Regions from separate parts of the Pantoea sp. AS142 genome, predicted to be linked through region 1. Evidence: predicted binding sites of a transcription regulator. Region 1 holds the regulator's gene; each other region holds the start of a gene.
The links. Region 1 encodes sigma-54, which starts transcription at its own class of promoters, with help from an activator protein. Its sites were predicted from a motif close to GTTGGCACANNTTTCGCTNT; they were not measured.

Region 1 (5,332 bases):
TGTTGGTTTCCAGCGATAATTGTAAAAAGCCTGCTTTTCTGGCAGTGATTACATGAGTGATTGATTAACGTCTGAAACAAGTGTGGGAAGATTGCATGAACAAGCATAAAGGAAGCGCTGGACAGCGTATCAGACGTATTGTTGGTCGTATCGTGCTGGTGTGGCTGGGAATATGGATGGCGGGCATTTTACTCTTTTCGTTATTACCGGTCCCCTTCTCAGCAGTGATGGCTGAACGACAGATCGGTGCCTGGTTACGCGGTGATTTTAGTTATGTCGCCCATTCGGACTGGGTTGGCCATGACGAGATTTCGCCCTTAATGGGCCTGGCAGTTATCGCCTCAGAAGATCAAAAGTTTCCCACCCATTGGGGTTTTGATGTAGCAGCGATTGAATCTGTACTGGATAACAACGATAGCCGGATGCGCGGGGCGTCCACACTGTCACAACAAACGGCGAAGAATCTGTTCCTCTGGGAGGGTCGCAGCTGGATCCGTAAAGGTCTGGAAGCGGGTCTGACGGTAGGGATCGAGACGATCTGGACGAAGCGACGTATTTTGACAGTCTATCTCAATATTGCGGAGTTCGGGCCGGGTATCTTTGGCGTTGAAGCGGCTTCACAACACTACTTCCATAAGCCCGCCAGCCGCCTTACCGCTGCAGACGCTGCTTTACTGGCGGCGGTTCTGCCTAATCCGATTCGTTATCATGCTGCTGCGCCCTCAGGCTACGTCAGAGAGCGGCAGCAGTGGATAATGCGTCAGATGCGCCAGCTGGGTGGGGAAGGCTTTTTGCAACGTAATCAGCTCGACTAAGCCTTAATCTTCATCGAAGCCCGCTTCAAATAGTTCAATGACTGCTGCCAGCGCCTGAATCTCCTCCGGGCCGCTGGCTTCAATCTCAATGTGCCCGCCTTTTGCCGAGTCGAGCATCAGCAGCGCAATAACGCTGCTGGCTTCGGCTTCCGTGCCTGCTTCATTACGCAGCAACACTTCGGCCTCAAAGCTCTGCACCAGCTCAAACAACTTCATTGCCGGACGTGCGTGCATCCCCAGTTTATTTTTGATTTCTACAGTTTGTCTGACGGTCATGATTTGCGCTTTTCCAGCGTACGATGGCGTGACTGTACATTCTTACCGCGCGAACGGAAGTAATCCGCCAGCTGTTCTGCGATATAGACTGAGCGGTGTTTACCGCCGGTACAGCCAATCGCCACGGTAAGATAGCTACGATTGTTGGTCTCCAGCATCGGCAGCCAGAGTTCAAGATAGCTGCGTGTCTGGTAGATAAAATTATGCACTTCAGTATGGCGATCAAGGAATGCCGCCACAGGGCGATCAAGGCCGGTCATCGGCCTCAGCTTGGGATCCCAGTGGGGATTAGGCAGAAAGCGCACGTCAAACACATAGTCGGCATCAATAGGAATGCCATGTTTGAAGCCAAAGGATTCAAACACCATGGTCAGCTCACGTTCACGCTTACCCAGCAGGCGGGTACGCAGCATCTCTGCCAGCTCATGCACCGACATCTCTGAGGTATCGATGATCAGATCGGCACGCGAACGCAGCGGCTCCAGCAGATCGCTCTCTTCATCAATGGCACTTTCCAGCGACAGGTTTTTGCTGGAGAGGGGATGCAGACGGCGCGTATCGCTGTACCGGCGAATCAGGGTGTTGCGATCGGCGTCGAGAAACAGCAGCTGAGGTGAAAATGTATCAGGCAAATTATTCAGCGCGGTTTCAAAAATTTCCGGGGATTCAGGCATATTACGAACGTCAATGCTGACCGCCGCCGAAATATTGCGCTCGGCCAGCGAGTTAGCTAACTCAGGCAGCAGAACGACCGGCAGGTTATCAACGCAGTAGAACCCCATATCTTCCAGCGCACGGAGCGCCACTGACTTCCCCGAGCCTGAACGACCGCTCACGATCATCAGCACCATGACCTTCTCTCCCGTTTTAAAACCGGCAACCGGCCGGTAAAGACGCGTTACTGCTCTGTCTGGACTTCCGTAATAATGGCATAAAGCTCTTCATCGCTCTGCGCAGCACGCAGACGACGACAAACCGTTTTATCTGCCAGACGCTTTGCCACCAGTGAAAGGGTGTGCAGATGGGTTTTGCACTGGTCAGCCGGTACCAGTAAGGCAAACAACAGATCGACCGGCTGGTTATCGACGGCATCAAACGCAATCGGCTGTTCGAGGCTGATAAACACACCAACCGCACGCAGCGTATCTTCTTCCAGCTTGCCATGAGGGATAGCTATCCCGTTACCAATACCGGTACTGCCCATGCGTTCGCGGGTCAGGATCGCTTCGAAAAGCGTCTGGTGCGGCAGGTTGAGCTGCTTAGCGGCCAATTCGCTAATGATTTCCAGCGCACGTTTTTTGCTCTGGCAGTGTACACCGCTGCGGGTGCAGTCTGGCGAAAGCACTGTGCTCAATTCCAGTGTGAGATCGTTGTTCATTATCGTTTCACTTGCGTGTTCACCAGGCCGTTCACCGCCAGCGCGTCTTGACACTTGTGACAAACGGCACTTGCTTAGATGACAAAACGGGGCGGATTATCCGCCCCATCCTGTCGGCTCTGCGCGCCAGGCGCGCGTAGCTAGCGTGAAGGTTAGTGTTTTTTCAGTTTATCTTTGTGTTTGGTCAGCTGACGGGCGAGCTTATCAATCAGCCCATCAATTGCCGCATACATATCTTCCGCTTCCGATGTGGCGTGCAGCTCGCCACCGTTAACATGTAGTGTTGCGTCAGCCACTTGGGTGACTTTTTCAACTTTCAGGACAATATAGACCTGATTGATATGTTCAAAATAGTGTTCCAATTTGGCAAATTTACCGCTGACGAATTCACGCAGAGGTGCGGTGATTTCAACATGTTGCCCGGTCAGGTTCAGCTGCATAGGTCTTCCTTCTCATTTCTGTCAAACCAGCTGTTTACGCTGGTTCGATGGCGGGATGGATAAAGACTCACGATATTTGGCGACGGTTCGCCGTGCCACCATAATCCCCTGAACAGATAACATGGAGGTCAGTTTACTGTCGCTCAAGGGTTTGGCTGGATTTTCCGCCGAAATTAATTTCTTCACCAGGGCACGGATTGCGGTCGAGGAGGCTTCGCCGCCACCTTCCGTATTAACGTGACTGGAGAAAAAGTACTTCAGTTCAAAAATGCCACGCGGGCTGTGCAGATACTTCTGCGTGGTAACTCGGGAAATGGTCGATTCGTGCATCTCAACGGCCTGGGCAATATCCGCCAGCACCATGGGGCGCATAAATTCTTCACCCTGCTCGAAAAAAGCCTGCTGCTGCTCAACAATACAGCGCGTCACTTTCAGCAGCGTATCATTACGGCTTTCAAGACTTTTAATCAGCCAGCGGGCTTCCTGCAGGTTACTGCGAATGAACTGGCTGTCGCTATCGTTGCGCGTTGCACCACCCATTGCGGCATAGTGCTGATTGATCTTGAGGCGAGGCAGGCTATCGGCGTTGAGTTCAACTGTCCAGCGGCTGCCAACCTTACGCACCAGCACATCGGGAATGACATATTCCGGTTCGCTGGTATTGATCGACTGACCAGGACGCGGATCCAGCGACTGAATCAGCAGCATCGCTTCTTTCAGCACCTCTTCTTTGAGGCGTGTCACCCGCATCAGGCTACGAAAATCGTGATTTGCCAGCAGGTCGAGATGGTCACTGACGATCAGGCGCGCTTCTGCCAGCATCGGCGTTTCGGGCGCATATTGTGAAAGCTGGACAAGCAGACAGTCACGCAGATCGCGCGCGCCGACACCAATCGGGTCAAAGCGCTGGATGCGTTTCAGCACCGCTTCAACTTCATCCACTTCGAGTTCATCATTGCCGATACTGTCGAGGATCTCCTCAAGCGAAACGGTAAGATATCCCGTGTCATCAATAGCATCGACAATCGAGGTGGCAATGGCGCGATCGGTATCGCTGAAAGGCGTCAGTCCGACCTGCCACATCAGATAATCCTGCAGTGACTGCGTGGTTTCACCTTGATAAACCGGTAACTCATCATCCTGATAATCGGTGCCGGTTCCGGAAGGCGTGCCAGCAGTGTAGATCTCATCCCAGGTGGCATCCAGTGGCAGTTCATCGGGCATCTCTTTCTGCTCAAGCGCTTCGCGTGTATCCAGCGTCTCAGCCTCCGAAGATTCCCGGGAATCGATCTCTTCATGCAGGTCAGTCTGCTCAAGCAGCGGATTACTTTCCAGTGCAAGCTGTAACTCCTGCTGGAGTTCAAGCGTGGAGAGTTGCAGCAGACGAATTGCCTGCTGCAACTGTGGAGTCATTGCCAGCTGTTGGCTGAACCTGAGTTGTAAACCTTGCTTCATAGACAGGATGGTAGTTCCCAGGTAAACATCGGTATTAACGACACCTTATCAGAGTCTGAACTCTTCACCCAAATAAACCCGCTTAACCTGCTCATCCGCAAGAATTTCATTGGGTGTGCCATGCGCAATCAGATGGCCCTGGCTAACGATATAAGCCCGCTCACAGACCGCTAGTGTTTCGCGCACGTTGTGGTCGGTAATCAGCACGCCGAGGCCGCTGTCACGCAGATGCTCAATGATCTTCTTAATGTCGATTACGGATATGGGGTCAACACCGGCAAAAGGTTCATCCAGCAGAATAAACTTAGGATTGGCAGCCAGCGCGCGCGCAATCTCAACACGACGCCGCTCACCACCTGAAAGCGCCTGACCCATGCTGTCGCGCAGGTGCTCGATGTGAAACTCCTCCATCAGTTCACGGGCGCGATCCTGGCGTTGCTCTTCGGTCAGATCATCACGAATCTGCAGTACCGCCATCAGGTTATCGTAGACGCTGAGGCGACGGAAAATGGATGCCTCCTGCGGCAGATAGCCGATGCCACGACGCGCACGCGCATGCAGCGGCAGGATGCTGATATCTTCATCATCAATAATAATGCGGCCAGCGTCACGCGGCACAATGCCCACCACCATGTAAAAGGTGGTAGTTTTACCGGCACCGTTCGGCCCAAGCAAGCCGACAATCTCACCGGATTTTACCTGCAGACTGACATCTTCTACCACGCGACGGCCTTTATATGCCTTCGCCAGGTTTTCTGCGATTAATGTGGCCATAGCTATCAGTTACTCTTCTTTCCGCTGTTGGACGAACCTTTATCCTGAAGTTGCGACGGCACCAGTACCGTAGTGACGCGCTTGTTCTGGCCCTGACTGTAAGCCTGCATTTTCTGCTCTTTCACCAGGTAGGTAATACGATCGCCTTTGATGTTGCTGTCCTGCTGCTCAATGAAAGCATTGCCAGTCAGTTC
Region 2 (5,332 bases), on a different contig from region 1:
GCGTTCCCTGAAAAAGCGCGGTGTAACCCCGTACCGCGCGCGTCAGCCACTTACGTTGCAGAAGGCGCATAAATAGCAGCGGCAGCGTCACCAGCGTTCCGCCGACAAACGCCACCAGCGATAACAACAGGGTCCAGCGTGCGGCCAGCAGCAGGTTGCGCAGGATGTCCCAGTCGGTAAAGGTCGTCATCATGATGGCTGCACTCCAAACCATTTACGGCCAATCGCCAGCAGCAGATGGCGCATCGCAATCGACAACGCCAGGTAGATCAGCGTGGTGACCAGATAGACCTCAAAACTTAAGAAGGTGCGCGACTGGATCAGGTTGGCAGCGAAGGTCAGCTCCTCATAGGAGACCTGCGACACCACCGACGAGCCCAGCATCACGATGATGCACTGACTCACCAGCGCCGGATAAATGCGCTGCAGCGCGGGCGGCAGCACCACCCGAATAAACGTCTGGCTGCGGGTTAATCCCAGCACCCGTCCCGCTTCCCACTGCCCTTTGGGCGTTACCTGAATCCCGGCACGGATAATCTCGGTGCTGTAGGCGCCAAGGTTGATCAGCATCGCCAGCAGTGCCGCCTCGCCGGCTGTAAGTTTCAGTCCCAGCGCAGGCAGTCCAAAAACGATAAAGAACAGTTGCACCACAAACGGCGTATTGCGGATCAGCTCGACATAGATGCCCCACAGTCGGCTCATCCAGCTGGGTCTGCCGCTGCGCAGCGCCGCGCCTGCTATGCCGATCGCCACGCCACCGGTGGTCGCCAGCAGCGTCAGCTGTATAGTGACCCACAGACCGGAGAGCAGCTCCGGCCAGTAGGGCCACAGGGCGGGAAAGTTAAGTTGCCCGGTCATGAATCCGTCCTCAGGCGCCGAGGTTGGCAGGCAGCGGTGCTTTCAGCCACTCTTCTGACAGTTTATTCAGCGTGCCGTCTTTAATGCCCTGCTCAATCAGCGCATTCACTTTCGCTTTCAATGCAGGCTGATCTTTCTTCAGGCCGATAAAGCAGGGTGAATCTTTCAGCATAAACTGCGCCACCGGGGCTTTGGCCGGATTCTGGCGCGCAATCGCGGCGACCACCAGGTTGCCGGTCGCAACGTACTGCACCTGACCAGAAAGATAAGCAGATAACGTAGTGTTGTTATCTTCGTAGCGTTTCACCTGTGCATCTTTCGGTGCGACTTCGCTGAGCACCATATCTTCTACCGCACCGCGCGTAACGCCAATCGACTTGCCGCTCAGGGCGCTCGCCGCTTTGATTTCATCAGCTTTCGGACCAAATACGCCCAGGAAGAACGGCGCATAGGCGCGGCTGAAATCGATCACTTTTTCCCGCTCCGCATTTTTACCCATGCTGGAGATGACCAGATCGACCTTGTCGGTTTGCAGATAGGGCACCCGGTTGGCACTGCTGACCGGCACCAGCTGCAACTTAAGTTTCATCTGCTTTGCCAGATATTTCGCCGTGTCGATGTCATATCCCTGCGGCTGCAGGTCCGTGCCGACCGAACCAAACGGCGGGAAATCCTGCGGCACCGCCACGCGGATCACGCCGCGCTTCTGAATGTCCTGCAGTTGATCGGCCAGCGCGCTTCCCGCTTGTGCCATCAGTAATGCCGCTGCCGCAACCGCTATTAAAACTTTTTTCATTATGCACCCCGGTGAGATTACGTGAAACAAAAGATTCTTTGATATGCAATCTGCAACTAATGTGCCAACACGGTCCATGTGAGAAAAAGGGTTAAGCGGCAAAGCGTTCGGCAGAAATCGGGCGTAATCGGAGCGACTACGCCACGGCAGGCGTGCTCAGAAAGGGGGCAAAGCACCAAAAAGGTGCCTGTTAACGGTGCTCCAGCTCGTCAAATTGCTGGTAAAGGTCGGCAATCTGATGGATACGCTGGCGTCCCTGGGCCAGCATTTCGTGCAGCAAGGCATTCGCTATCAGGTTAACCAGGCTCATAGCCGCACTATAGCTGTCGAAGGCGGAGACGCTGTCCAGCGGCGTACAGAGCTGCCAGCGAGCCAGCGCAATCACCGCCTGCGCCTGTGGCTCACACAGCGCCAGCAGCGGGATACCGGCCGCCTGCAACTGCAGCATCAGCGGGCGAATGATGCGGGGACGACGACGGAACGCCATCACTATCACCATATCATCCTGCGTGATGTCCACCATTTCTTCAGCCAGCGTCTGACCTGGCTGCGGCAGGATATGCACCTCTGAACGCGCCTGCACCAGCTGTTGTCGCAGATGCAGCGCCACTGGATAGGCGTTGCGCATGCCGACAATAAAGACGCGTTTTGCCTGCGCCAGCTGCTGAATAACGTCATTAAAGTGCCGGGCATCCAGGCCGTTCACCCACTGCGTCAGGTTAGCCATCTCCTGCTTATAGTGGCGCGCCAGCAGCGTATTGCCCTGCACGGCATCACGGTTGTCGGTCAGCGGCATGCCACTCTGGCGCAGGATGCGTAACTCATCTCGCATATCCTTGTACTTCTCGTAGCCCAGACGCTTAAAAAGCCGACTGACCGTGGCTTTCGACACGCCACTGAGCCGCGCCAGCTCGGCGCTGTTGTAGCTGATCAGGTCATCGAAGTGGTCAAACACGAAGTCGGCAATACGCTGCTCCTGCGGAGAGAGCTGGGGATAGTGACTTCTGAGTCGTTCATCAAGCTGTTTCATAAGGCGTCCTGTAACTTTTGTTTCAGCAGAAGCTAGCACAATTTACGCCAGGTTAAGCGGCGCATTGTCAGCTGAGCATGAAAACTGGAACAGCTCTTGCTTTGTTATGGATTCTGTCACCCGAAGAACGAGAAAAAGATGATTCAAAGCAATATGGCCCCGCAGGGAATGGCGGTGGCGCCGCACCATCTGGCGAGCGAAAGCGCACTCGCGGTGCTGCGTGATGGCGGTAACGCCATTGAAGCGATGGTGGCCGCCGCCTCGACCATCGCCGTGGTCTACCCGCATATGAACGGACTGGGCGGCGATGGCTTCTGGCTGATTTTGCCGCCCGGCGGTGATCCTGTCGCTATTGACGCCAGCGGCGCAGCCGGTTCGCTGGCTCACCGTGATTTTTATGCCGATCACCTGAAGATCCCGCATCGCGGGCCGAAAGCCGCGCTGACCGTGGCCGGTACGGTCAGCGGCTGGCAGGAAGCACTAACCCTCTCTGCCGAGATGGGCACCCCGCCGCTGCCGCTGGCACGCCTGCTGCGGGATGCGATTCGCTATGCCGCCGATGGAATTCCGGTGACCGCTTCACAGACTGCCGCCACCAGGACCTTTCGCAGTGAGTTGCAGCATCAACCTGGCTTCAGCGCCACCTTTATGCCCGACGGCGATGTGCCGCAGCCAGGCAGCCGTTTTACCCAGCCCGCGCTGGCGAATACCCTAACTCAGCTCACTGAACAGGGACTCGACAGCTTTTATCGCGGTCCGCTGGCTCAGCATCTGGCCAGTGAGATGGCAGTGCTGGGCATGCCGGTGACGCTGGCCGATCTGCAACAGCATCGCGCCCGTCGCGCGACGCCGCTGCATCTCTCCCACAGCGAAGGCGACATCTGGAATATCACCCCGCCGACTCAGGGCATGGTATCGCTGGCAATCCTCGGCATCACCGATCGGCTTGAAATGGCGGACGCTGACGACGCTCAGACGGTGCATCGCATTGTTGAAGCCACCAAAAAAGCGTTTGCGCTGCGCGATAAGCACATTACCGATCCGCGCTACGTTACGGAAGATTTACAGGCGCTGCTGGATGGCGATCACCTCGCCACGCTCGCCAGCCAGATCGCCGATGGAGAAGCCGCCGCCTGGGGTAGCGGTCGCGGGCCAGGCGACACGGTCTGGATGGGCGTGATGGACAGCAGCGGTCTGGCCGTATCCTTTATTCAGAGCATCTACCACGAGTTTGGCAGCGGTGTGGTGCTGCCCGGCACGGGCATCACCTGGCAGAACCGTGGCGCCGCTTTCAGTTTGGACCCTGAACATTTACTGGCTTTGGTGCCTGGTAAGCAGCCGTTTCATACCCTGAATCCCGCTGCCGCCCGCCTGAAGGATGGCCGCACGCTGGTGTATGGCGCGATGGGCGGAGATGGCCAGCCGCAGACCCAGGCAGCGATTTTTACCCGCCATGTGATTCAGGGCCTGCCGTTACAACAGGCGGTCAGTGCGCCGCGCTGGCTGCTGGGCCGAACCTGGGGGCAATCATCAGACTCGCTGAAACTGGAAGGCCGCTTTTCCGCCGAAACGGTCGAACAACTGCGCGAATGGGGCCATGAGGTGCAACAGCTGCCGGACTTCAGCGAATCCGTGGGCCATGCTGGCGCTATAGTGCGCCACCGCAACGGCATGTTTGAAGGCGCGAGCGATCCGCGCAGTAACGGCAGCGCCGCCGGTTTTTAACAGGAGCGAATCATGAATCAACACGACTGGGCCAGTTACATCGGCCATATGGAGCAGATCCTGCAACTGGAACTGGATGACGCCCGCCGCGCTGAACTGCTGATCCAGCTGTCGCGTCTCGCGGAGATGGCTGCGCCGCTGATGGCGTTTCCGCTGGGTGACCGGCTTGAAGTGGCGGGAGTATACCAGGCATGAGGTTAGGTGACGTTTCGATTCAGACCCTGCAGCAGGCGATCCAGCAGGGTGAGATCAGCGCGCTGGAAGTGGCAAAGAGCACGCTGCAGGCCATTGAGCAGAATAATCCCGCGCTGAATGCCTGGACGGAAGTGACGGGCCCGCGCATGTTAAAAGAGGCCGCAGCGCTTGATGCGCAGCGGCAGCGCGGCGAGACGCTGCCACCACTGGCGGGCATCCCCTATGCGGTGAAAAACCTGTTTGATGTGGCGGGCCACAGCACGCTGGCAGGAGCCAGCCTGTTCAGCGATCGACCTGCGGCACGCGCGGATGCGTTCGCCGTCGATAAGCTGCATCACGCTGGCGCACTGCTGTCGGGCATGCTGAACATGGATGCCTACGCTTATGGTTTTACCACCGAAAACAGCCACTATGGTGCGACGCACAATCCGCGCGATCTAAGCCGCGTGGCGGGCGGCTCGTCAGGCGGTTCAGCCGCCGCGGTGGCCGCCGGGCTGGTCCACTTTTCGCTGGGTACCGACACCAACGGATCAATTCGGGTGCCCGCGTCGCTGTGTGGCATTTTTGGCCTCAAGCCAACCTTTGGCCGTTTGTCACGTAGCGGCAGCCATCCGTTTGTCGCCAGCCTTGACCATATCGGTCCGCTGGCGCGGCGGGTTGAGGATCTGGCGCTGGTTTATGATCAGTTGCAGGGCGCAGACCGTGCCGATGCGTTTCAGGCCGAGCGT
Region 3 (5,332 bases), on a different contig from region 1:
GTGCGGGCCAACTGGCAGTGGCAAAAGTACACTGCTCAGCCTGATTCAGCGCCACTTTGATATTCAGCAGGGCGACATCCGTTATCATCAGATCCCGCTGCCGCAGCTGCGGCTGGATAGCTGGCGCAGCCGTCTGGCCGTGGTCAGCCAGACACCGTTCCTATTCTCAGACAGTGTGGCGAACAATATTGCGCTGGGGAAACCAGGCGCAACCCAGCAGGAGATTGAACATGCCGCCACGCTGGCCTGTGTTCATGACGATATCCTGCGTCTGCCGAAGGGCTATGAAACGGAAGTCGGGGAGCGTGGTGTGATGCTGTCAGGTGGACAGAAGCAGCGTCTTTCGATTGCCCGGGCGCTGCTGCTGAATGCCGAAATTCTGATTCTGGACGATGCGCTTTCTGCGGTGGATGGGCGTACCGAACACGAAATCCTGCATAACCTGCGCATCTGGGGGCAGGGTCGAACGCTGATTATCAGCGCGCACCGCCTATCGGCGCTGACGGAAGCCAGTGAAATTCTGGTGCTGCAGCAAGGCAGCGTGGCTCAGCGAGGCGACCACGACGCGCTGACCGCCCATGCTGGCTGGTATCGTGATATGTACCGTTACCAGCAACTGGAAGCAGCGCTGGATGATGATGAAAATGAGAAAGGAGTGCCGCATGGCTAAGTCTGCACGCTTGTGGCCTACCCTGAAGCGCCTGCTGAGCTACGGTAAGCCATGGCGTAAATCCCTGTCGCTGGCGGTAGCCATGCTGTGGATCGCTGCCGCGGCTGAAGTGACCGGTCCGGTGCTGGTCAGCTACTTTATCGATAATCTGGTGGCGAAACATCAGATGCCCTGGGGGCTGGTCGCGGGGCTTGTAGTTAGTTTTATCCTGCTTCAGCTGCTGGCCGCCGCGCTGCACTACTGGCAGGCGCTGTTGTTCAACCGTACTGCTATCGGTGTGGTACAGCAGTTACGCAGTGATGTGATGAATGCCGCCCTCTGTCAGCCCCTGAGCGCTTTTGATACTCAGCCGGTCGGGCAGATTATTTCGCGTGTAACTAACGATACGGAAGTGGTCCGCGATCTCTATGTCACGGTGGTTTCAACTGTGCTGCGCAGCGCCGCACTGGTTGGCGCGATGATGGTGGCGATGTTCAGCCTTGACTGGCGAATGGCGCTGGTGGCGATGATGATTTTCCCGCTGGTACTGGTGGTGATGTTTATCTATCAGCGCTACAGCACACCGATTGCGCGCCGGGTTCGCAGCTATCTGGCAGACATCAATAATGGCTTTAACGAAGTGATCAGCGGGATGAGCGTGATTCAGCAGTTTCGTCAGCAGGCGCGATTTGGTGAGCGGATGGGCGAAGCGAGCCGCTCTCACTATCTGGCACGAATGGAAACGCTGCGTCTTGATGGCTTTCTGCTGCGTCCGCTGTTGAGTCTGTTTTCAGCAATGGTGCTGTGCGGGCTGTTGATCCTGTTTAGTTTCTCAGTGCCTGGCGTGTTTGAAGTGGGTGTGCTGTATGCCTTTATTACTTACCTGGGTCGCCTGAATGAGCCGTTGATTGAGTTGACTACTCAGCAATCGATGCTGCAGCAGGCGGTAGTTTCAGGCGAGCGTATCTTTGAGCTGATGGATGCCGCGCAGCAGCAGTATGGTGCCGATGAGCAGCCACTGGCATCAGGTCATATCGCCCTGCACAATTTGAGTTTTGCTTACCGTGAAAACCGTGATGTGCTGAGTGATATCAATCTTGAGGTCGCACCGCGTGAGTTTGTGGCGCTGGTGGGACATACCGGCAGCGGCAAAAGCACCCTGGCTAACCTGTTAATGGGTTACTACCCGGTGACGCGTGGCGAAATCCGTATTGATGACCGACCCATTGGCGAGCTGAGCCATGCCGTGCTGCGACGCGGTATCGCGATGGTGCAGCAGGATCCGGTGGTGCTGGCCGATACACTGCTGGCGAATGTCCGGCTGGGCCGCAACATTAGCGATGAGGCCATCTGGACAGTGCTGGAACAGGTGCAGCTGGCTCCGCTGGCGCATGCCCTACCGGAGGGTGTTCATACCCGGTTGGGCGAGCAGGGCAACAATCTGTCGGTTGGGCAGAAGCAGTTGCTGGCGCTAGCCCGGGTGCTGGTTGATCTGCCGCAGATACTGATCCTTGACGAGGCGACGGCTAATATCGACTCCGGTACTGAGCAGGCCATTCAGCAGACGCTGACGACGCTTCGCCAGCACAGCACGCTGGTGGTGATTGCTCACCGACTCTCAACGATTACTGAAGCGGACAAAATTCTGGTGCTGCATCGCGGTCGAGTGGTTGAGCAAGGCACCCATCAACAACTGCTGGCGATGCAGGGACGTTACTGGCAGATGTATCAGCTGCAGCAGGCAGGTGATGAACTGGCGTCGGGCGTGACGATAACAACTGAAAGCTAAGTTGCACCTTTTTTGCACATCTTTCTCGGAATAATCTGTACTAACGCACTCTTTTGATGCCTGTGGCACCAAAGGGGTGCACTCCTCCGCTGCAATCCCTGCCACAAGTTAACCCTGTTGCAGTACTCCTATAAAACATCCCTTGTCATGTCTCGCCTGAATAACTGATTAACGACAGTTTTACACTCTGGCACAGGCTTTGCTTATATCCCTGCGTGTCCGTAAACGTTACCTATTTACTCGCTGGAGGGGATCCAATGAAGCTGGTTACCGTCGTAATTAAGCCATTTAAGCTGGAGGATGTACGTGAAGCTTTATCCTCTATCGGCATTCAGGGACTGACTGTCTCCGAAGTGAAAGGTTTTGGCCGTCAGAAAGGCCATGCAGAACTCTATCGTGGCGCAGAGTACAGCGTGAACTTCCTCCCGAAGGTCAAAATTGATATCGCTATTGCCGACGATCAGTTAGACGAAGTGGTGGATGTCATCAGTAAAGCGGCTTACACCGGTAAAATTGGCGACGGTAAAATTTTCGTGGCTGAACTGCAGCGCGTCATCCGTATTCGTACCGGCGAAACCGACGAAGCCGCTCTGTAATTAAGACTCAGTACTGTGAAGGGATGGAATAAAAATGAATAGAATTTTCGCTAAGTTGGGCCTCACCAGCCTGGCACTGTTACCCTCACTCGCGATGGCAGCGCCTGCCGTTGCGGACAAGGCTGATAATGCATTTATGATGATTTGCACCGCGCTGGTGCTGTTTATGTCAATTCCAGGTATTGCATTGTTTTACGGCGGTTTGATTCGAGGCAAAAACGTCCTGTCAATGCTGACGCAGGTTGCTGTCACCTTCTCACTGGTGTGCGTTTTGTGGATGGTTTATGGCTATTCACTGGCGTTCAGTGAAGGCAACGCTTTCTTTGGTGGCTTTGGCTGGGCAATGTTGAAAAATATTCAACTCACCGCCGTTATGGGCAGCTTCTATCAATATATCCACGTGGCATTCCAGGCTTCCTTTGCCTGTATTACGGTGGGTCTGATCGTTGGTGCCATTGCAGAACGCATCCGTTTCTCTGCCGTACTGATTTTTGTCGGTGTCTGGCTGACACTGGCTTACCTGCCAATCGCGCACATGGTGTGGGCAGGCGGTTTCCTGGCACAGGATGGCGCTCTGGACTTTGCAGGTGGCACCGTGGTGCATATTAACGCTGCTGTGGCGGGGTTGGTGGGTGCTTATCTGGTTGGCAAACGTGCTGGCTTTGGTAAAGAGGCATTCAAACCACATAACCTGCCGATGGTCTTCACCGGCACCGCCATTCTCTATGTCGGCTGGTTCGGTTTTAATGCCGGTTCTGCTTCTGCAGCAAATGAAATCGCGGCGCTGGCCTTCCTGAACACTGTTGTCGCCACAGCGGGCGCGGTGTTGTCATGGACCTTTGGCGAGTGGGCGGTTCGTGGTAAGCCTTCACTGCTGGGTGCCTGTTCAGGCTTTATTGCCGGACTGGTGGCGATTACGCCAGCTTGTGGTTATGTCGGCGTGGGCGGTGCATTAATCATTGGCCTGGTCGGCGGCCTGGCGGGATTGTGGGGCGTGACTACCCTGAAAAAATGGCTGCGTGTGGACGACCCCTGCGATGTGTTCGGCGTGCATGGCGTGTGCGGCATTGTCGGCTGTATCCTGACTGGCGTGTTTGCCTCCTCTTCACTGGGCGGCGTCGGGTATGCTCAGGGCGTAACCATGGGCCATCAGGTCTGGGTACAACTCTTCAGCGTGGGGCTGACTATCGTCTGGTCGGGCGTTGTCGCCTTCATCGGCTTCAAGCTGGCTGACCTGATTGTCGGTCTGCGTGTGCCGGAAGAGCATGAACGTGAAGGTCTGGATGTAAATAGCCACGGCGAGAACGCTTACAACCAGTAATGGGTGGACACTGAAGAACAATCGGGGGCGAGCAATCGCCCCCTTTTTTTATTCGCTGCGCAGACGCATCACCCCTTCCTGAACCGTTGAAGCCACCAGCACACCCTGCTGATTGTAAAACTCGCCGCGAACAAACCCCCGAGCGCCAGAAGCCGAGGTACTGACCACGCTGTAGAGCAGCCATTCGCTGAAGTCGAATGGGCGGTGGAACCACATTGAGTGGTCAATAGTAGCGACCTGCATATCCGGCTCTAAAAAGCCTTTGCCGTGCGGCTGGAGTGCGACCGGCAGGAAATTGAGATCGGACGCATAGCCGAGTAGGTACTGATGGATGCGTAAGTCGGCGGGCAGTGGGCCGGTGGCACGGATCCAGACCTGGCGCTCAGGCTTATCCACATGTCCCCGAAGAGGGTTGTGAATTTGCACCGGACGGATCTCCAGAGGACGTTCAGCAATGAATTTTTCGCGTAATTTTTCTGGCAGCAGATGCGCCATTTTCTGCGCCATCGCTTGTTCAGTTAACAGATTCTCTGGGCCCGCCACCTGTGGCATCGGATTTTGGTGTTCAAACCCGCTTTCCGGTGACTGGAATGAGGCGGTCATATAAAAAATCGGCTGCCCATTCTGAATGGCACTGACGCGTCTGGCGCTGAAACTTTTGCCATCGCGCAGGGTTTCAACATCATAAATAATTGCTTTCTGGCTATCGCCGGGCCGCAAAAAATAACTGTGGAAAGAGTGAATAACGCGATCTTCCGCAACGGTTTGCTTTGCGGCGTACAGCGCCTGACCCACCACCTGTCCGCCAAACACCTGGCGCAGACCCAGATCTTCACTCTGGCCGCGATATAAACCCTCTTCCAGTTTTTCCAGATTCAACAAATTCAGCAGATTTTGCAGTGCCTGACTCATGGCGCATTCCTCGATATAGTGACCCGCTCAGTGTGAAAGATCGGACCAGTTGACGTCAATCAGAC
Region 4 (5,332 bases), on a different contig from region 1:
TCAAAACGGCCCTGACGAATCTGGTTCGCCCCGGTAAAGGCACCTTTCTCGTGACCAAACAGTTCTGACTCAATCAAATCTTTAGGAATCGCAGCCATGTTCAGTGCAATAAAGGGTGCTTTGGTGCGCGGGCTGTGGCGATGCAGCGCATGGGCCACCAGCTCTTTACCGGTGCCTGACTCGCCGTTGATCAGTACACTAATCGAAGAGCGCGACAACCGCCCGATGATGCGGAACACATCCTGCATGGCGGGTGCTTCACCAATGATGTCGGTGGTCGGTCCGCTGACCGGCTGATTACGCGGCTGCTGCTGCTCCTGATAGTGACTGATAGCACGCTCTACCAGCGCAACGGCTTCATCGATATCAAACGGTTTAGGCAGGTAATCAAAGGCACCCTGCTGATAGGCGCTGACAGCGGCATCCAGATCAGAATGCGCCGTCATTATGATGACCGGAAGCATCGGGTGACGCTGTTTAATCTGTTTCAGCAGCGCCAGTCCATCCATACCGGGCATGCGAATGTCTGACAGTAAAACGTCCGGGGTTTTGGTTGAAAGGGCATCCAGCACTTCTCTTGCGCTGTCAAAGGTCGCACAGCTCAAACCGGCTCCAGTGAGCGCGCGTTCAAGCACCCAGCGGATGGAGCTATCGTCATCGACGATCCAGACTATCCCTCGTTGCATAGAAACCTCACTGGCGAATAGGCAGGTAAACCGAGAATTCGGTGTGTCCCGGCCAACTGTTAAACTCTATTTTTCCTGAATGTTGATCAATCAGGCTACGGGCGATGGAGAGGCCTAAACCGGTACCGCCTTCACGTCCGCTGACCATCGGATAAAACAGCGTATCCTGCAGCTGGGCCGGAATGCCGGGGCCATCATCTTCAATATCAATACGTGCCACCAGGCGATAACGCGAGCCGTGCAGCGTCAGCTGGAAAGCTGTGCGGGTGCGGATAACAATGGTGCCGCCATCGTCGCCCAGCGCCTGAAGCGCATTGCGGACCACATTAAGCAGCACCTGTTCGATCTGATCGGGGTCGTGCGGCAATTCCGGCAGGCTGGGATCATAATCCCGAACCAGTGAGACATTCTCCGGCAGTTCCATTGACACCAGATTGACCACCCGCTCGGCCACCTGATGAATGCTCTGGGTGATGTGCATGCCCGGCTGCTGTGGCCCTAACAGACGATCTACCAGATTCCGCAACCGGTCGGCCTGTTCAATAATCACTTTGGTATATTCGTTCAGCGAGGGATCGGGCAGGGCGCGAGATAAAAGCTGTGCCGCGCCGCGCAATCCACCCAGCGGATTTTTAATCTCATGGGCCAGGCCGCGAACCAGATCGCGAGCGGCGACCTGCTGGGCGTGCTGTAACTGCTCCTGACTGAGGCGACGCTGATTATCCATCGGCGCCATTTCCATCAGAATTAAGCCATCAGGTAACCGCTGGGCGGTCAGCGACATAATGTGTGCGCGACCATCTACCACCAGCGTGACTTCACTGTCAGTAAATCCCTGGCCAGCCTCAAGACTCTCGCGCATTACCTCGATATTCAGCGAAAAGTAGCCGGTTAACTCCGGTAACGGCGTGCCGAACAGTTTGCGTGAGCTTTGCGCCAGTAATTGCTGCGCCGCCGGGTTGGCGTAATGAATAACCAGATCGTTATCCACCAACAAAATACTGTTGATTAACGCGTTGAGAATCTGCCCTGCATCGGGCAGAGAGCCAGTTGCCATACAACGTTCCTCTGCACTAACCAGGTGCATTTTAGTCTTTAAGCCGGAAACAGGGTAAATGAACAGTGAATTCGCGGAGAAAAAAGCCCATCCGAAGATGGGCTAAAAGTTTCCACGGCAACAAAAACGTCTGACCAGTTAAACGCTGTAGTAGAGCTCAAACTCAACCGGGTGTGGCGTCATACGAACACGATCCATCTCTGCTTTACGCAGTTCGATGTAAGCATCGATCGATTCGTCAGTGAATACACCGCCGCGGGTCAGGAACTCGCGGTCTTCATTCAGTGCATTCAGCGCTTCTTCCAGAGAGCCTGCAACTTTTGGAATCTCAGCTTCTTCTTCCGGTGGCAGGTCATACAGGTTCTTGTCCATCGCATCGCCAGGATGGATTTTGTTGATGATGCCATCCAGGCCAGCCATCAGCAGTGCGGTGAAGGCCAGGTATGGGTTAGCCGCTGGATCCGGGAAGCGCGCTTCGATACGACGGGCTTTCGGGCTGGCAACAACCGGGATACGGATAGAGGCTGAACGGTTACGGGCAGAGTAAGCCAGCATAACCGGTGCTTCATAACCCGGGACCAGACGCTTGTAAGAATTGGTGGTCGGGTTCGCCAGGGCGTTGATCGCTTTAGCGTGTTTGATGATACCGCCGATGTAGAATAGCGCCATTTCAGACAGACCGCCGTACTTATCGCCGGCGAACAGGTTCTGGCCCCCTTTAGAGAGTGACATATGGCAGTGCATGCCTGAACCGTTGTCGCCAAATATCGGCTTCGGCATAAAGGTCGCGGTTTTGCCGTAAGCGTGCGCAACGTTGTGGACGACATATTTGTAGATCTGAATTTCGTCCGCTTTTTTGGTCATGGTATTGAAGCGGGTTGCCACTTCGTTCTGACCCGCCGTCGCCACTTCGTGGTGATGCGCTTCAACAACCAGGCCCATCTGCTCCATGGTCAGACACATGGCAGAACGGATATCCTGTGATGAGTCAACCGGTGGAACCGGGAAGTAGCCGCCTTTCAGCCCTGGACGGTGACCTTTGTTACCGCCTTCGTACTCTTTACCGGTGTTCCATGCCGCTTCGATATCGTCGATAGCAACGTGTGAACCAGAAGTCGAGGAACCGAAACGTATGTCATCGAACAGGAAGAATTCGGGCTCGGGTCCAAACAGCACGGTATCAGCGATGCCGGAAGAGCGCAGGAAATCTTCAGCGCGCTTAGCGATGGAGCGTGGATCGCGATCGTAACCCTGCATGGTGCCTGGCTCAAGAATGTCACAACGGATGATCAGCGTAGAGTCTTCGAAGAAAGGATCCATGACCGCCGTAGTGGCGTCAGGCATCAGCACCATGTCTGATTCGTTAATGCCTTTCCAGCCGCCGATAGACGAACCATCGAACATTTTGCCTTCTTCGAAGAAGTCAGCGTTAACCTGGTGAGCAGGTATCGTAACGTGCTGTTCTTTACCTTTGGTATCGGTAAAACGCAGGTCAACAAACTTAACTTCATGCTCGTTCATCATCGAGAGAACGTGTTCAGCGGACATACTCAACTCTCCTGGAAATGGTCTTTCATTATCTACATGGCGAGGAAACGTCGTTTCCGGCGTGTTGCGGGAAAATAACTCCCTGACCAACCTCATTCCGGTACGCTCTTCAACCGACATATGACTGGCGTTTGCGCTTATGTAAGACAAAGCGAATTCTGTGCCAACTTTTTTGATGTTGCTTAAATCGCCTTGTGATGCACCTTATTGTCATAAGGTGGCTGCACTACGATGGTTTTATTGCACCATAAAGGTGCTTTGTGATGATCCTTTGGCACTAAGTTGGTGCAAAAGACCAACTTAGTGCATTTTCTGCACCGGGAACAGAGCGAATTTGCGTCAATGCAATAAACTTGCAGTGAAAAGTGTGATCGTGTTCAGTCTTCCGCTTAATCCGTGTACAATAGCGCGCTATTTCTAATGCCTGAGGCAAAGCTGTGATCGAAAATTTGCGTAACATCGCCATCATCGCGCACGTTGACCATGGAAAGACCACCCTGGTTGACAAACTGCTGCAACAATCCGGTACTTTTGATGCCCGTACCGAAGCAACAGAGCGCGTGATGGACTCCAATGATTTGGAGAAAGAGCGTGGGATTACCATCCTCGCAAAAAACACCGCCATTAAGTGGAATGACTACCGTATCAACATCGTTGATACCCCAGGACACGCCGACTTCGGTGGTGAAGTTGAGCGCGTCATGTCCATGGTGGACTCGGTGCTGCTGGTTGTAGATGCGATGGATGGCCCTATGCCGCAAACCCGCTTCGTGACCAAAAAAGCGTTCGCGCATGGTCTGAAGCCGATTGTGGTTATCAACAAAGTAGACCGCCCTGGTGCGCGTCCGGATTGGGTTGTTGATCAGGTATTTGACCTGTTCGTTAACCTGGATGCCACTGATGAACAGCTCGACTTCCCTATCATTTTCGCCTCTGCGCTGAATGGTATTGCAGGCCTTGAGCATACCGACATGGCTGACGATATGACCCCGCTGTATCAGGCGATCGTTGACCACGTTGCGCCTCCGCAGGTTGAGGCTGACGCCCCACTGCAGATGCAAATCTCTCAGCTGGACTATAACAACTACCTGGGCGTGATCGGCATCGGCCGCATCAAACGCGGTAAAGTTAAGCCTAACCAACAAGTCACTATCATCGATAGCGAAGGCAAAACCCGTAACGGTAAAGTCGGTAAAGTCCTGACTCACCTGGGTCTTGAGCGTATCGACAGCGATCTGGCTGAAGCAGGCGATATTATTGCTATCACCGGTCTGGGCGAGCTGAACATCTCTGACACCATCTGTGATCCACAGAATGTGCAGGCGCTGCCAGCACTGAGCGTCGATGAGCCAACAGTAACCATGTTCTTCAACGTCAACACCTCACCGTTCTGCGGTAAAGAAGGTAAGTACGTGACTTCACGTCAGATCCTTGAGCGTTTGAATAAAGAACTGGTTCACAACGTGGCACTGCGCGTTGAAGAAACCGAAGATGCTGACGCGTTCCGCGTATCAGGTCGTGGTGAGCTTCATCTGTCAGTTCTGATCGAAAACATGCGTCGTGAAGGTTTCGAACTGGCGGTATCCCGTCCGAAAGTTATCTTCCGCGAAATCGATGGCCGTAAACAAGAGCCATTCGAGAACGTGACGCTGGATATCGAAGAGAATAACCAGGGTTCAGTCATGCAAGCCATGGGTGAGCGTAAGGGCGATCTGAAAAATATGGATCCGGATGGTAAAGGCCGCGTACGTCTCGACTACGTGATCCCAAGCCGTGGCCTGATCGGCTTCCGTAACGAATTCATGACCATGACTTCCGGTACCGGTCTGCTCTACTCGACCTTCAGCCACTACGATGATATTCGTGCGGGTGATGTAGGCCAGCGTCAGAACGGCGTACTGATCTCTAACGGTCAGGGTAAAGCGGTTGCGTTTGCACTGTTCAGCCTGCAGGACCGCGGTAAGCTGTTCCTGGGTCACGGTGCAGAAGTCTATGAAGGCCAGATCATCGGTATTCACAGCCGTTCTAACGACCTGACAGT

Region 2: a site for sigma-54 is predicted at 2,768-2,787, ahead of WFO64_RS00090 (gamma-glutamyltransferase family protein). Genes of this name have one in related genera too.
Region 3: a site for sigma-54 is predicted at 2,625-2,644, ahead of glnK (P-II family nitrogen regulator). Genes of this name have one in related genera too.
Region 4: a site for sigma-54 is predicted at 3,440-3,459, ahead of glnA (glutamate--ammonia ligase). Genes of this name have one in related genera too.

The regions. Positions count from the first base shown of each region.
Region 1 is NZ_JBBCMO010000004.1:147,067-152,398, reverse strand. It holds gene mtgA (monofunctional biosynthetic peptidoglycan transglycosylase) at 96-815, shown strand; gene npr (PTS phosphocarrier protein NPr) at 819-1,091, opposite strand; gene rapZ (RNase adapter RapZ) at 1,088-1,942, opposite strand; gene ptsN (PTS IIA-like nitrogen regulatory protein PtsN) at 1,990-2,469, opposite strand; gene hpf (ribosome hibernation promoting factor) at 2,622-2,909, opposite strand; gene rpoN (RNA polymerase factor sigma-54) at 2,931-4,364, opposite strand; gene lptB (LPS export ABC transporter ATP-binding protein) at 4,413-5,138, opposite strand; gene lptA (lipopolysaccharide ABC transporter substrate-binding protein LptA) at 5,144-5,332, opposite strand, start outside.
Region 2 is NZ_JBBCMO010000001.1:12,251-17,582, reverse strand. It holds gene WFO64_RS00110 (amino acid ABC transporter permease) at 1-190, opposite strand, end outside; gene WFO64_RS00105 (amino acid ABC transporter permease) at 190-858, opposite strand; gene WFO64_RS00100 (transporter substrate-binding domain-containing protein) at 869-1,654, opposite strand; gene hpxU (MurR/RpiR family transcriptional regulator HpxU) at 1,845-2,684, opposite strand; gene WFO64_RS00090 (gamma-glutamyltransferase family protein) at 2,823-4,409, shown strand; gene hpxX (oxalurate catabolism protein HpxX) at 4,422-4,604, shown strand; gene WFO64_RS00080 (AtzE family amidohydrolase) at 4,601-5,332, shown strand, end outside.
Region 3 is NZ_JBBCMO010000001.1:148,594-153,925, forward strand. It holds gene WFO64_RS00755 (SmdA family multidrug ABC transporter permease/ATP-binding protein) at 1-670, shown strand, start outside; gene WFO64_RS00760 (SmdB family multidrug efflux ABC transporter permease/ATP-binding protein) at 663-2,438, shown strand; gene glnK (P-II family nitrogen regulator) at 2,696-3,034, shown strand; gene amtB (ammonium transporter AmtB) at 3,069-4,355, shown strand; gene tesB (acyl-CoA thioesterase II) at 4,404-5,267, opposite strand.
Region 4 is NZ_JBBCMO010000013.1:98,000-103,331, reverse strand. It holds gene glnG (nitrogen regulation protein NR(I)) at 1-686, opposite strand, end outside; gene glnL (nitrogen regulation protein NR(II)) at 694-1,743, opposite strand; gene glnA (glutamate--ammonia ligase) at 1,882-3,291, opposite strand; gene typA (ribosome-dependent GTPase TypA) at 3,729-5,332, shown strand, end outside.